DNA from 3 places in the Paenibacillus sp. ALE2 genome. Region 3 is predicted to be linked to each of the others. Evidence: riboswitches for the same ligand, from Rfam matches in the RefSeq annotation. Region 3 holds a riboswitch; each other region holds the start of a gene.

Region 1 (4,336 bases), 2.0 Mb from region 3:
CTGATCGGGGGAGCCCCCTTGGCACTGGCATATCGTGCCGTAAATACGCTCGACTCAATGGTTGGCTACAAAAATGAAAAGTACCTGCATTTAGGCTGGGCCTCGGCACGTCTGGACGATGTAGCTAACTACATTCCGGCTCGCCTGACAGCAGTTATGCTTGTGATAGCGGCGTGGTTGTATCGGCTGGATGCTGCAAGAAGCTGGCGCACAGTCAAGCAGGATGCGCGTCTGCACCCCAGTCCAAACAGCGGATTTCCCGAATCAGCGGTGGCAGGTGCCTTGGGGATTCGTCTTGGTGGCTATAACGTGTATCATGGCATACGCTCGTTTCGAGCATATATGGGCGAAGAGATACGACCACTGGAGTCGAAGGATATCCGGCATACCATCCGGCTGATGTTCGCCGTATCCACTATGTTTGTAGGGTTGTGTTTGTTGGGAGCTGCGGGGTGTTTTGCCTTGGGATGGATGCGGTGAGGAGTGACATTATTTTGAAACAAAATACAGAAGGGAAAAGAGTGCGAGAATGTGGACTAAGTCCGAACCCACAACAGGATAGTGAGCCGAATGATGCTAAAGAAGATCTGCAGTGGGACATGGAGCTCGTGCTAGTTCGTCATGGCACAACCTTATGGAATAAGGAACGTCGATATCTGGGACATGCCGATTTGAGTTTGCTGTCTGGAGCAGAGCAGGAATTAAAGCCTTTACGGGAAAAATTACAGGGCCAGTCCTTTGCTCAAATCTATTGCAGTGACTTGATGCGATGTCGCCAGACCTTGCAGATCATTTTGCCGGAGTCAGCAAAGACGTCTGAACGTTTCCTATCTGCTATGCCTCCCATGATGGAACCACGTCTGCGAGAACTTCACTTTGGCGAGTGGGATGGAAAAACGTATGACATGCTTAAGGATGTGGCGTTGTATCGCGCTTGGATTGATGAGCCGCAACGAATCACCCCGCCTGGAGGAGAGTCCTGGGTCCATTTTGTGAATCGTCTGCGTGAATTCCTTGACTCTCTGTTTGCGTGGCGCATTGCTTTGAAGGTTCAGCCAATAGAGTCGAATGCTGCACCGCCCTCTGTTTTGGTTGTCACGCATGGTGGAGTAATTCGCCAATTGGTTTGTATGCTGATACCAGGTCATGATTTTTGGAGTCTGAATCCAAAACCGGGAGAAGCGATTAGGCTTCAGTTAAGGCTGGCAGGACTGCACAATTGTATAGCAAAATTGCTTTTTCACTAGGGTAGTTGTGGCGAATCAAGCAGCTGTTTGGGTTGTAAGCTAACTCTTTTTAACCTATAATCATCAAGTAAAAGAACGGCTTGACTACACTACATCAAATATCCAGCAGACGAGGTCGGCGCCGTGTGAGGGAACTTGCTTTTCTTCATTGCGCTGTTAAAAGGGAAGTCGGTGTGAGTCCGACGCGGTCCCGCCACTGTAAATGGAAACATGCTCATTAGCCCTGTTACATGTGCCGCCAAGCATGTGAAAGAATATCAGGGCATGCCTCTTCCATAAGTCAGGATACCTGCCCGTCCGCCTGTCACCATAATCCTTCGAGGAAAGGATGACGTGTTCGCAGTGACTGTCCATGCGGAAAGAAGCTGCCCGCCTGCGCACGATCTGTGCTAACGTGACCCCTGTATCCTGATATGAGGATGCGGGGGTTTTTGATAGGAAAAGAAGGCTGGAATGAGGAAAATATCGGATGATGTTCAAGTAACGCTCTTAACGATTTTTGTATGAAGGGGTGCAAATCATGGCAGGCAAAAAAATAAAGGTATGGACAACAGGTCTATTGGCGCTGATATTGGCAGTTGTGCTGAGTGCATGTGGCGCGAATGGAAAAAATGTAGAAAATAAAGAGGGCCAAGCTTCTTCACAGCAGCCGGGACAGACCGTAACCGCACAAGAGCCTCCGGGCAAAACGGTTTACCCGCTAACGGTTAAGGATGCAACAGGACAGGAATTTACATTTAAAAAGGCACCGGACAAGATTGTTTCCGTCTCCCCGGCAGAAACTGAAGCGCTGTTCGCTATCGGATTGGATAAGGAAATTGTTGGTGTATCCGACTACTCTGATTACCCAGAGGCAGCTACGAAAAAGCCTAAAGTGGGCGGTATTATGAAACCGAACGAAGAGGCGATCATTGCTGCGAACCCGGAAGTTGTTTTTGCAGGAATTTCACTTAGTGAACAGGCTACGACTAAGCTGCGTGACATGGGAATTATGATTTTTAAAACGGAACCGAAAACCGTTGAAGATGTCACAGCTAACATCGAATTGTATGGGAAAATCACCGATCATCAGAAAGAAGCGAGAGCGGTGACCGACAAGATGAGAGCAGATGTAGCGGAAGTGAAAGAAGGAGTTAAAAATATCGGCAAAGGGCAGAAGCTACGGGTATACGTCGAATTTTCACCAGGCTGGACAGTGGGTAAAGGCGAGTTTATGGACGAACTGATCACATTGGCGGGCGGCGAAAACGTGGGTGCCACGCAGAAGGGCTGGTACCAAATCAGTGAGGAAAATATTATAGCTGCCAACCCTGACGTGATTTTATACAGCAAAAGTGTGAAGGATGACAAAACAGGCCAGTCCCTCGGCGATATCATAAAAGCTCGTAGTGGATGGGATCAAATATCGGCTGTTCGTAACAATCGTGTATTTGCCGTGGATGATAATTTGATTAGCCGTCCAGGTCCACGCGTAACAGAAGGACTCAAGGAAGTAGCCAAGGGCGTGTACCCTGAAATTTTCAAATGAACCGTAGACTGATCGGTTTTGGGGGGACTGGTCTTGTCTTGCTGCTGCTGACGCTGCTGCTCTGTCTTGGCATCGGCTCGGTCAGTCTTCCGGTCAGCCAGATCACAGGTATTTTGATCAACCACCTACCGTGGTTAGATGATACGTTTACACCGGATTGGAATACATCTGCAGAGCAGATTATTTTGAAGGTCAGACTGCCAAGAGTGTTACTGGGAATGTTGGTCGGAGCAGCGCTGGCGCTGGCGGGAGCTGGATTTCAGGGTGTGTTGCGTAATCCCTTGGCTGATCCCTATACCCTTGGGGTATCCTCGGGAGCTTCGGTAGGAGCGGCAGTGCTGATTTATTGGGGGCTTCAATTTTCATTTGTGGGTATATGGACCCTTCCGCTAGTCGCATTTATAACCGGCATGCTGACGCTGTGGATGGTGTTGACGTTGGCGCGTGAAGGTGGGAAAATTCCGACCCAAAGCCTCATTTTATCAGGTGTGGTGATGCAATTTTTTGGGGGAGCCATTGTTTCTTTTCTGGCAGCCATGTCGAAGGAAACAGTCAATGAAATATTGTACTGGACGTTGGGAAGTCTTAGTCTGCGAGGTTGGTCATATACGGGAATTCTTTTACCTTACGTGATCGTTGGGCTGGTGTTTCTATGGAACCGGGCACGGGTGCTGAATATTCTGGCTTTGGGTGAACGTCAAGCGGCTCATATGGGGGTTCATGTAGATGCGACGAAGCTATCTGTCCTGATCATATCTACCTTGCTGACAGCTGCCGCTGTCTCAGTATGCGGAGTCATTGGCTTTGTCGGACTCGTTGTACCACATATCATTCGTCTGGTGACAGGTCCCGATTACCGGATGATTGTTCCGTTATCTGCACTGGGTGGAGCTATTTTTATGGCTTGGGCAGATACGGCGGCTCGCACGTTGTTGGCCCCAACGGAAATTCCTCTGGGCGTTATGACGGCCTTTGTTGGGGCGCCGTTCTTCGCGTATCTCCTGTACCGGAACAAGAAGCTGCGCAGGGGGGATCTGTTGTGACCGAACAAAGTGAAACACAGAAGGTGGATGATCGGGCGCTAGAGGTAGCAGGTCTTACCCGTGCTTATGGAGAGTTCCATGTGTTGAAGAATATTAGCTGGAACGTAGACGAAGGAGCTTGGTGGGGGATCATTGGTCCGAATGGGAGTGGTAAATCGACGTTGCTGCATCTGCTTTCTGGCGTAGATCAGCCGACTTCTGGAAGTGTTCATATCTATGGCAAAAAGGTCGGTAGCTACAGCAGAAAAGAGCTTTCCCGACTTGTAGCCGTACTCCAGCAGGAGGGCATTCCTCCAGTGAGATACACCGTCAGGGAAGTTATAGAAATGGGGCGGTTTCCTCATCAGGACTGGCTAGGCAGGGAAAAGGGAGTTGATGTGGAGGCGATTACGGATCGGGTCCTAGAGCGATTGAGTCTAACTTCACTGGCCGACAGAACATTGGACCGCTTGAGTGGAGGGCAGCGACAGCGTGTAGCTTTGGCAAAGGTGATGGTGCAGGAACCACAGATATTGCTG
Region 2 (4,336 bases), 230 kb from region 3:
GCGGATGCTTCGTGGGTGAGTATTGCGCAGCCGTTTTATTTTGGCAAGCCGGAGTTTAGCATTATGGCAGTATGTACGATGATTATCGTCAATATTGTGAGCATGGTCGAGTCTACAGGGGTTTATCTGGCAGTAGGTAAAGCGATTGATCAGAAAGTGGAGCAAAAGCAAATCGTCAATGGACTTCGTTCGGAAGGACTTGCGATTATGTTGGGCGGTATTTTTAATGCGTTCCCTTACACGGCCTTCTCCCAAAATGTGGGTCTGATCTCGCTGACTCGCGTCAAATCCCGTAACGTTATTTTTGCTGCTGGCGGCATTATGGTCGTCCTCGGTTTGCTGCCTAAGCTGGCTGCCTTGACGACAGTGATTCCTAACGCTGTGCTGGGCGGGGCGATGATCGTCATGTTTGGCTCGGTTGCTGCATCAGGCATGTCTATTTTGTCAGAAGTGGATCTGCGGAAAGAAAGCAATCTGCTGATTGCAGCATGTAGTATTGCCGTGGGCCTAGGCTCAGCTGTTCTGCCGCAAATGTTCGACCAACTGCCGAGCTTTGCCAAAATGCTGCTGCAAAACGGCATCGTATCTGGCTCGATTACGGCAATTGTCTTGAACATTGTTTTGGCAAGAAAACAGGGTGAATCGGTCAAAGGCGTTAATGTCTCAGAAGTTCCACAGAAGGTTTGATGAATAGGAAATAAACAAAAACAGCCGGAGAGAGGGCGTAGCCTCTTTTCCGGCTGTTTGGCATGGGGTTATCCAGAACTAGTTATTTATTAAGCAGCATGAAATTATTGATAAAACCCTCTTTCTGTATGAAGATCGGGGTTTGGATTTTCGAGTGGTAGGAAGAGGCATGGTATAATCTACCTTAAGGACTTTGGATAGTGGTGGATGTTTTCGGATCACGGCGCAGCTTCCCGAAAGGGGGTGAAGCCGATGGTCAACCTTGTGTCGTGCTATGATGTGCTGCGTTGGATGGTTACGTTACTAAGCCTGGTGTTTAGTATTCGTAAGCTTTATCGCTGGCTGCGTCGGAAATTTCGGAACAAGCGAAAACCCACCGCGTAATTAGGTTGGCCCCTAACGGTGGGTTTCGTTCGCATTAACATTCAGTTATGCAGCGCGCCGTGGTGGTGATCCACAGCCTTTCAAGTCCTAAGAGTCTTTGCCGTTGGAGCGGCGAAGGCTCTTTTTAGTATACGGATACAGTGGTTATCTCTATACCTAATTTTAACACGTGAATTGTGTGCACGCAACGTTAAGACATACCTTCAATTGCGCGCAAGCAATGAATAGCCTTGGTCTTGATTCACACTATATCATTCAAATTTAAATTATTACGCAACATTTGTTGACAAGCCAGTAGCAACAAAATAAGATAATCCTAAATCGTAATAAAAAGGAATAAAGGAAGAAAACAGGTGTGAGCCGGACAACTCTATATACGAAGTTTCGTAGAGACGATGTAGATAGTTGTTGAGCGTGTTCACTTAAAAGGGAAGTTCGGTAGATTCCGACACGGACCCGCCACTGTATACAGGCATCAGCAGGGTACTGCTGGAGCTTTCAGAATAGCCACTGGAACTGTGAGGAACCGGGAAGGCCTGAAAGATAAGCCTGGAGTCAGGAGACCTGCCTGTTTTGACATCACTGTCAGACCCACGGGATGCTGGGGAGGTGGTTAGGCGTGCTGCATACGGAATGTCTGAAACCGATCTGATCCCTTCTATGTTTTTGGAGTTGGCTTTGAGGTGAGTTTTGACATTTTATAATGAAAGCATTTCTGACTGCTGGTCAAGTGGTTGGGAATGCTTTTTTCGCGTTTTGCGTTAGGTTTATACGATATTTTACAAGATAGAGGAGGACATGTGGGATGATAGGCAATCGTAATAGGCGTTCATGGTTCATATGTACAGGATTGCTGCTGCTGATGGCAGTTATGGCTCTTTCGGGATGCGGCACAGCCACGAAGACGGAGGATAGCTCAGGCAAGGGTGAGAATACGCCTGCACAACAGACTCCAGCAGGTAAAAAGCTGGTGATGGCGTATACGTGGAAACCGTCAGGCGTCGATCCGCATGGAGACAATAGCTGGGATGTGATGCGTTCCGGTGCCGGTGAGACACTCATTCGTTTGAATGAAAAGTTGGAGCCTGTGGCTTGGCTAGCCAAGGAATGGAAGCACGACAGTCCTAACGTGTGGACGTTCAGCTTGCAGGATAGGGTCACTTTTCATGATGGAAAGAGTATGGATGCAGCAAGCGTAAAAGCATCTTTGCTGCGCTCTATCGAGAAAAGTCACCTGGCGAAGGATTTACTGGATGTGAAGTCCATTGATGTAACTGGTCCGCTGACGCTGAAAATTACGACAAACCAGCCGAATGCAGCGCTGGTATCCAATTTGGCTGATCCGTCAACGATTGTACTGGATGTGGCATCCATAAAAGATGAGCAAAGCTACCCTGCAATGACAGGTGCTTTTAAAATCAAAGCCTTCAACAAGGATCAATCCTTGGTCGTCGAGCGTTATGACGGATACTGGGGCGAAAAGGTGCGATTGGCCGAAGCGACGATGAAATTCATTACGGACGGTAATTCGCGCCTGATGGCGTTGCAATCTGGTGAGGTGGATGTAGCGACGGATATTCCGGTAGATAACGCAGAGGTATTAAAAAAGAACGACAAGCTACAAGTGCTGTCGGCTCCATCCTTGCGCACCCATATGATTGTGTACAACATGGAATCACCTGTGTTCAAGGATGCAACCAACCGTAAGGTGGTGGACAGTCTGATTCCGCGCGCATCCATTGTGAGCGCCGTTATGAGGGGCTTCGGCACGGAAGCAAGTAGCCCGTTTCCGAGCATTCTTCCCTTCGGTAAGATTGAGCGTAAAGCATTGGACGGAACGACAGAGCAGTTGTTGACGAAGGATGGCTGGCAGAAGGATGCCCAAGGCACATGGTCCAAGCAGGGCAAGCCATTCGAGGTTACGCTGCTGACCTTCCCTCAGCGTCCGGAGCTATCCGTCATGGCTGAGGTTATTCAGAGCCAGTTGCTGAATGAGGGAATCCAGGTCAAGATTCGCAAGGTGGAAAATATCGACGAGGCATTGACCAAAAATGATTGGGATTTTGCTATGTACAGCATGCTCACGGCCCATACAGGGGAGCCGCAGTATTTTATGGACATGTTCTACTCCTCTACAAGTGAAGCGAATGTAAGCCGTTATGCTTCCAAACCGCTGGAGAATATTCTTCACAGCCTGAAGTTGGCGAAGGATACCGCACAGCGTAATGCGGTAACACTGCAAGCGCTGGATATCATCAATACAGATTTACCGCAGTCGTTCATTGTGCACCCTGACAATGTGTTTGGTGTGAAAAAAGGAGTAAAGGGCTTTACACCGCATCCGATCGAGTATTACTACATTACAGCGCAATCTGATATTGCAGAATAACGAGCAACGTATCCTATGATTCGTTTTATATTGGAACGTGTGGCGCAGCTGCCCATCATTGTATTCGTTGTATCTACGCTGACTTTTGTACTGATGAGGCTGGCCCCTGGTGACCCTGCTCTCATTTTGCTCACCGCGCATAATGTTCCTGCTTCTGGGGAGGCGCTAACCGCGCTGCGAAACGAACTGGGCTTGAATGAGCCGCTTCATATTCAATATGTGAACTGGCTGAGGGATGTGTTCACAGGACATTGGGGAACCTCGTATGTGTCCAAGGAGTCAGTGCTAAACGAACTATGGAGCAGACTGCCCGCTACGGTGGAGCTAGCTTTGGCGGGCTTTGCCGTCATGGCGGTGCTTACGCTTGGGATGGGACTGGCTGCCTCGCTAAAAGTCAGCGGTCCACTAGATCGTCTGGGCAGGCTGTTCGCTTTGCTGGGATCGTCAATTCCTTCTTTTTGGCTTGGGTTTCTGCTGATCTATCTATTTTCCGTTCGCTTGGGCTGGCTCCCATCCATGGGAAGGGAGGACTGGACACATTTAGTACTCCCAGCGCTGACGCTTGGTGCAGGATTGGGAACGGTGCAAGCCCGTGTATTGCGTGCTCAGATGCTGGAGCTGAGTGACCGGAATTTTGTGAAGGCAGCGAGAGCTCGCGGTTTTTCACGTATGCATATTCTCTTTTTTGAGATATTTAAACATGCCGTTCTGCCTATGATCACGCTGTTAGGTACGAATCTATCATTTATGCTGGCAGGTAACGTCATCGTAGAAACCATTTTTTCATGGCCAGGGTTAGGAAAGTATTTTATAGATGCAATTACGCAGCGGGATTACCCGGTGATTCAGGGATATGTTATGTTTGCCGCGTTTTTA
Region 3 (4,336 bases):
CGCCGAGAAACAGATCGTATCCTCCCTTGCGATAGACGATGCCGATATCCTCCAGCACCGCTCCATAGCAAGCCATGCCGCATCCATTCAAAGCAATACTCGTTTCCTTGGGTGCCTGTAATCCGCCAAGTACAACCTGTAGATGCTCAGCCACAGGCACCGCATCATCTTTCTCCATATTGCAGAAGTCGCAGGCCTTCACCTTAAACACATCGCCGATCGGCATGACAATGAATCGTTCATCCCGAAGCCGTCCGACCAGTTCCTCGGGGTCTGCGCACGGCACGCGCAGCACGATCTGATGATCTGGCGTGTATTCCAGCTCGCCATCATCACCCGCTACCTCGGCAAGCAGTGCCATCTGCCGAGCAGTGAACTTCTTGTTTCCCACGCCAGGGGAAACCCCCACCTCAAACAGTGCAGGCTTGCCAAAGCCGCCTGACGCCTTCCCAGTCGTAGCCACCGTTGCCGTTCCGACGGCGCTCTGGGCGGTAGGCGCTTGCCCGCTCCAGCGAGCATTGGCTTCGCCCGGCAGCTTGCCGCCGACAGCTAGGCGGCTTAGTGCCTCTGCTGCCAGCGATGCTGGAGCCGCTCCGGTTGGCTTCGCGGGCGCAGCCTGCACGGTAGCCATCGCCTGCGGGCGTGCTTGCGTGGCAACCGCAGCGCTGCTCGCGGAAGGCTCGGGAGACGCAGTCAGAGCTCCACCTCCCTGCGGTGTATCCAGTGCGCGATCCTCTTGCGCGCCCAGCGACCACGGCTCCGCTTCCGTGCGAAGCCGCTGATGCGGTTTGAGCACTTGCTCGGTCGCGTCCAGCGTGTATTTACGCTGATAGCCGCGCGGAGTCACGATTAACCCGTCATACACTGTCGTCGAGGAATTGCCGATGATTACGGTCGTCAGCATCCCGATATCATGGTTCAGCATATCTTCCAGCGTCGTTACAATAACCTGCTGACGTTCACGATAAGCACTCTTCACCAGTCCAACTGGAGTTTGCGGATCACGGTAACGGAGCAAAATGGACTGCGTCTCCACAATCTGGCGGGTACGTCGACCACTGCGCGGGTTGTATAAGGCAATCACAAAATCAGCCGAAGCCGCAGCTTCTACACGCTTCACGATCGTTTCCCACGGGGTCAGATGATCACTCAGACTGATTGTGCAAGCATCATGCATAACCGGCGCTCCCAACAACGAAGCACAGGATTGAATAGCCGAGATCCCCGGCACAACTTCTACCTCAACCCCGTCCTCGCGACGCCAGCCTTTTTGCATCAGCACTTCGTACACCAGCCCTGCCATGCCATAGACCCCAGCATCTCCACTGGAAATGACGGCTACCTTCTTACCCATCTCTGCTTGGCGAACCGCCTCCTGCGCACGGCTCACTTCTTCTGTCATCCCTGTGCGTACAATCTCCTGTCCGTTCAACAACGGACGGATCAAATCAACGTAGGTATTGTAGCCGATAATGACCTCACTTTCGGCCAGCGCATCCAACGCCCGTTTTGTGATATGTTCCATATCTCCTGGTCCAAATCCAATCACCAGCAATTTTCCTAATGGGCTCATCGTGCTCCTCCTATCATCCTTTTCAGGGCAGCTATACTATCTATTTCAATAATTTGTGGCATCCTTTAACTCAAAAAACCCCCATCCTGCCCGGATGGGGTTCCTATGTACGTATCTCTCTTACCAGACGAAACAGCGTAAGAAGACAGTTCTTGTCTTCCTCCTATCTGCCGTTGTTTTCCATCTGTTTTGTTTACGCTTCAAACGCTGCTGCACGTTCATATCCACGCAAACCTGTAACCAACATGGAAAAAGCAACGTGTGCCTGATTTCCTGATTTCGTACACCCATCCTCTCCGCGAAGGTTAACGGTGCATACAGATCAAGGTAGGTCTCCTGGCTTGGCATCAACGGATTCTCTCGTCTTCCCCGTTTTGTACGAGTGACCATTTAAAAGAACCCTCTTCCTTACAGTGGCGGGACCGCTCGGGACTTGCACCCGATTCCCTGTTACCCTTTGCTCAACCGCAAAGGCACCTTGTCTGTCCGCTATTTGATTATGGGTCTTATCATAACCTTGCCTCAATCAGTTGTGCAAGCACGAAAAAAGCTTTATTTCAAGTTCTCTGCTTTATTTTTCAACATATGCAGCAGTTCATCCGGGTCCGCAGATATACTCAGTAGCGCTGGATGATCAGCTCCGGTAAACCCTTCCTGCACGCTATGACGTACCATTTCTACCAACGGGTCAAAATATCCATTCACATTCAGCAGCCCAATGGGCTTGCGATGTATACCGATTTGCGCCCAGCACAATACCTCGAACAGTTCCTCAAAGGTTCCCAAGCCTCCCGGAAGGGCTATAAACGCATCGGCCATCTCGCTCATCGCCGCTTTACGTTCATGCATGCTTGCTACCTCAATAAACTCGGTAACTCCCCGATGAATGATCTCTGCATCGAATAACAGGGTGGGCATAATGCCGGTGACCTGACCGTCACCCGCCAACAGTCCATCCGCCACCTTACCCATCAGCCCTCTGCTGGAGCCACCATAAATTAAACGGATATGCTGGCGAGCCATAGCTTCACCCAGCTTGCCTGCCGCCTCAACATATACCGATGAATGTCCAGGTCTGGACCCTGCAAATACACAAATAGAATTCATAAATGTCTCAGCTCCTGTCCTCAATATCATGCATCGAAACTTATTCATTATATTAGATAAATATTTTCGCTATAACAAAAAACTTTGCGATGCATGTCCAACAAAAAAAGATAAAGACCTCGTAGGCCCTTATCTCTATTTTACTCTGTATTAGTAAATATAAGTTCATTTTTAGCTTACTGCATTTATCAGTTCTAGCTCATTTCAAATGACCGTTCACGCTCTTCAGACCACAGCCATGCACCGAATCGCTATGTTCGAAATATTTGCCCAGTTCCACCATCATCGCACCCATGCGCTCTTCAGTTGGAAATACGACTCGTTCAATCCCTTCTTCCAAAATGGATTGTGCAGTCACCTTGCCTACCGATACAGCAATGACATCTTCACGAAAAGCTTCCAGTAAATCCTCCATTCGATTTTGCTTTCTGGCATATTGGGCCAAAAATCGAATTTGCGGACCACTCGTGAACGTAACGGCATCAATCGTACGGTTTATAACATCATCTAGTAGCGCCTGCAATTTTGCTTCTTCAGGTGGGATATGCTTATAAGGAAGTACTTGGCGGGTCACTACGCCTTGCTCATCCAGCCACTCTACCAACCGGGGGGCCGGGTCTCCATGCAGTTGCAACAGTACTTCCTTCCCCTTCAGATCATATGGGGCAAAAGCCCGTGTCAATCCGATCAAACTTCCGTCCTCGTCCCGTACTGCTGGCGTAAAGCCACGCTTTTTGAGTCCATTGACCGTCTTGTAGCCCCGTGCTGCAATGTTGGAGGATTGCAGCAACTCTATAATCTGCTCGGCCACGCCCATATCCTCTGCCATATCGAACAGAGCATCCAGTCCCATACCTGTCGTGAAGATGTACCAGTCCGGAGGGTTCTTCACCCACGATACAACAGCGTTGCGCAGCTCGATATCATCCAGAAAAACAGTCCCCTGGGCCGGGCGTTCTACTGGCTCGCCCCCCATCTTCATAACTAGCAACGCCATTTCTTCTGCTTTACGGGGACCGGCAAGAGCGACTCTCTTACCTGCCATGCGTTGTGCCATGCTGTTGCCTCCCTTGTAGATGTCGTATTTCTTTCTACCAAGTATACAATCAGAAAGGCAAAAGACAAATAAGAATTACTTTTTCGATAAATACAGTAATCTTATAAGTGGGCGTGTCCTGTTTCGCTTTCCTGCTGGCCTTCTTTCTGATCACTTCTATCCCTCTCCCTGCCAGATGATGAATTATCATCACCTCTCCCTTTAAATTTGGGTCGGAGCAACATCCACAGCAAGAAGGGCATGAATACAAAAAAGATGACCATCACCGCAGTCCATTCCCGGCTGAAATCATAAATTTGTACGATGTTGGAGAACAGCATAAACGAACAGACATAACCTAACAAACCTAAGGGCCAAACCATCAGACTCCCCCAGACATGGGCAAACATGCGCTTTACCGCCAAACTGGTAACGTACAGATCAATTCCAATCTTCGTAAGAAAGGCTGGTACGGTCAGTGCTGCCACGAACAAGTCGAACCGATCCAGAAAGTCCGTTAGTTGCAACTGACGCACCAGTTCATACGATGGATAAAACAGTCGTGACAAGATAGGAACTCCAATCACCAACTCCGACAGCAACACCAGCATGATTATAGT

The links. Region 3 has a riboswitch for cobalamin ahead of cobJ (precorrin-3B C(17)-methyltransferase). Riboswitches for the same ligand answer to the same signal wherever they lie in the genome.
Region 1: it holds a riboswitch for cobalamin, as region 3 does, so the genes downstream of both, ACXHJ1_RS24955 (ABC transporter substrate-binding protein) here and cobJ (precorrin-3B C(17)-methyltransferase) in region 3, are expected to answer to the same signal.
Region 2: it holds a riboswitch for cobalamin, as region 3 does, so the genes downstream of both, ACXHJ1_RS07585 (ABC transporter substrate-binding protein) here and cobJ (precorrin-3B C(17)-methyltransferase) in region 3, are expected to answer to the same signal.

What each region holds. Positions count from the first base shown of each region.
Region 1 is NZ_CM134213.1:5,742,862-5,747,197, reverse strand. Features, by position in the region: gene cbiB (adenosylcobinamide-phosphate synthase CbiB) at 1-480, shown strand, start outside; gene ACXHJ1_RS24960 (histidine phosphatase family protein) at 495-1,247, shown strand; cobalamin riboswitch at 1,343-1,558, shown strand; gene ACXHJ1_RS24955 (ABC transporter substrate-binding protein) at 1,768-2,775, shown strand; gene ACXHJ1_RS24950 (FecCD family ABC transporter permease) at 2,772-3,818, shown strand; gene ACXHJ1_RS24945 (ABC transporter ATP-binding protein) at 3,815-4,336, shown strand, end outside.
Region 2 is NZ_CM134213.1:1,749,639-1,753,974, forward strand. Features, by position in the region: gene ACXHJ1_RS07575 (nucleobase:cation symporter-2 family protein) at 1-687, shown strand, start outside; gene ACXHJ1_RS07580 (hypothetical protein) at 940-1,071, shown strand; cobalamin riboswitch at 1,454-1,657, shown strand; gene ACXHJ1_RS07585 (ABC transporter substrate-binding protein) at 1,877-3,460, shown strand; gene nikB (nickel ABC transporter permease) at 3,476-4,336, shown strand, end outside.
Region 3 is NZ_CM134213.1:1,979,194-1,983,529, reverse strand. Features, by position in the region: gene cobJ (precorrin-3B C(17)-methyltransferase) at 1-1,573, opposite strand, end outside; cobalamin riboswitch at 1,883-2,068, opposite strand; gene ACXHJ1_RS08605 (LOG family protein) at 2,126-2,680, opposite strand; gene ACXHJ1_RS08600 (uroporphyrinogen-III synthase) at 2,880-3,737, opposite strand; gene ACXHJ1_RS08595 (GerAB/ArcD/ProY family transporter) at 3,839-4,336, opposite strand, start outside.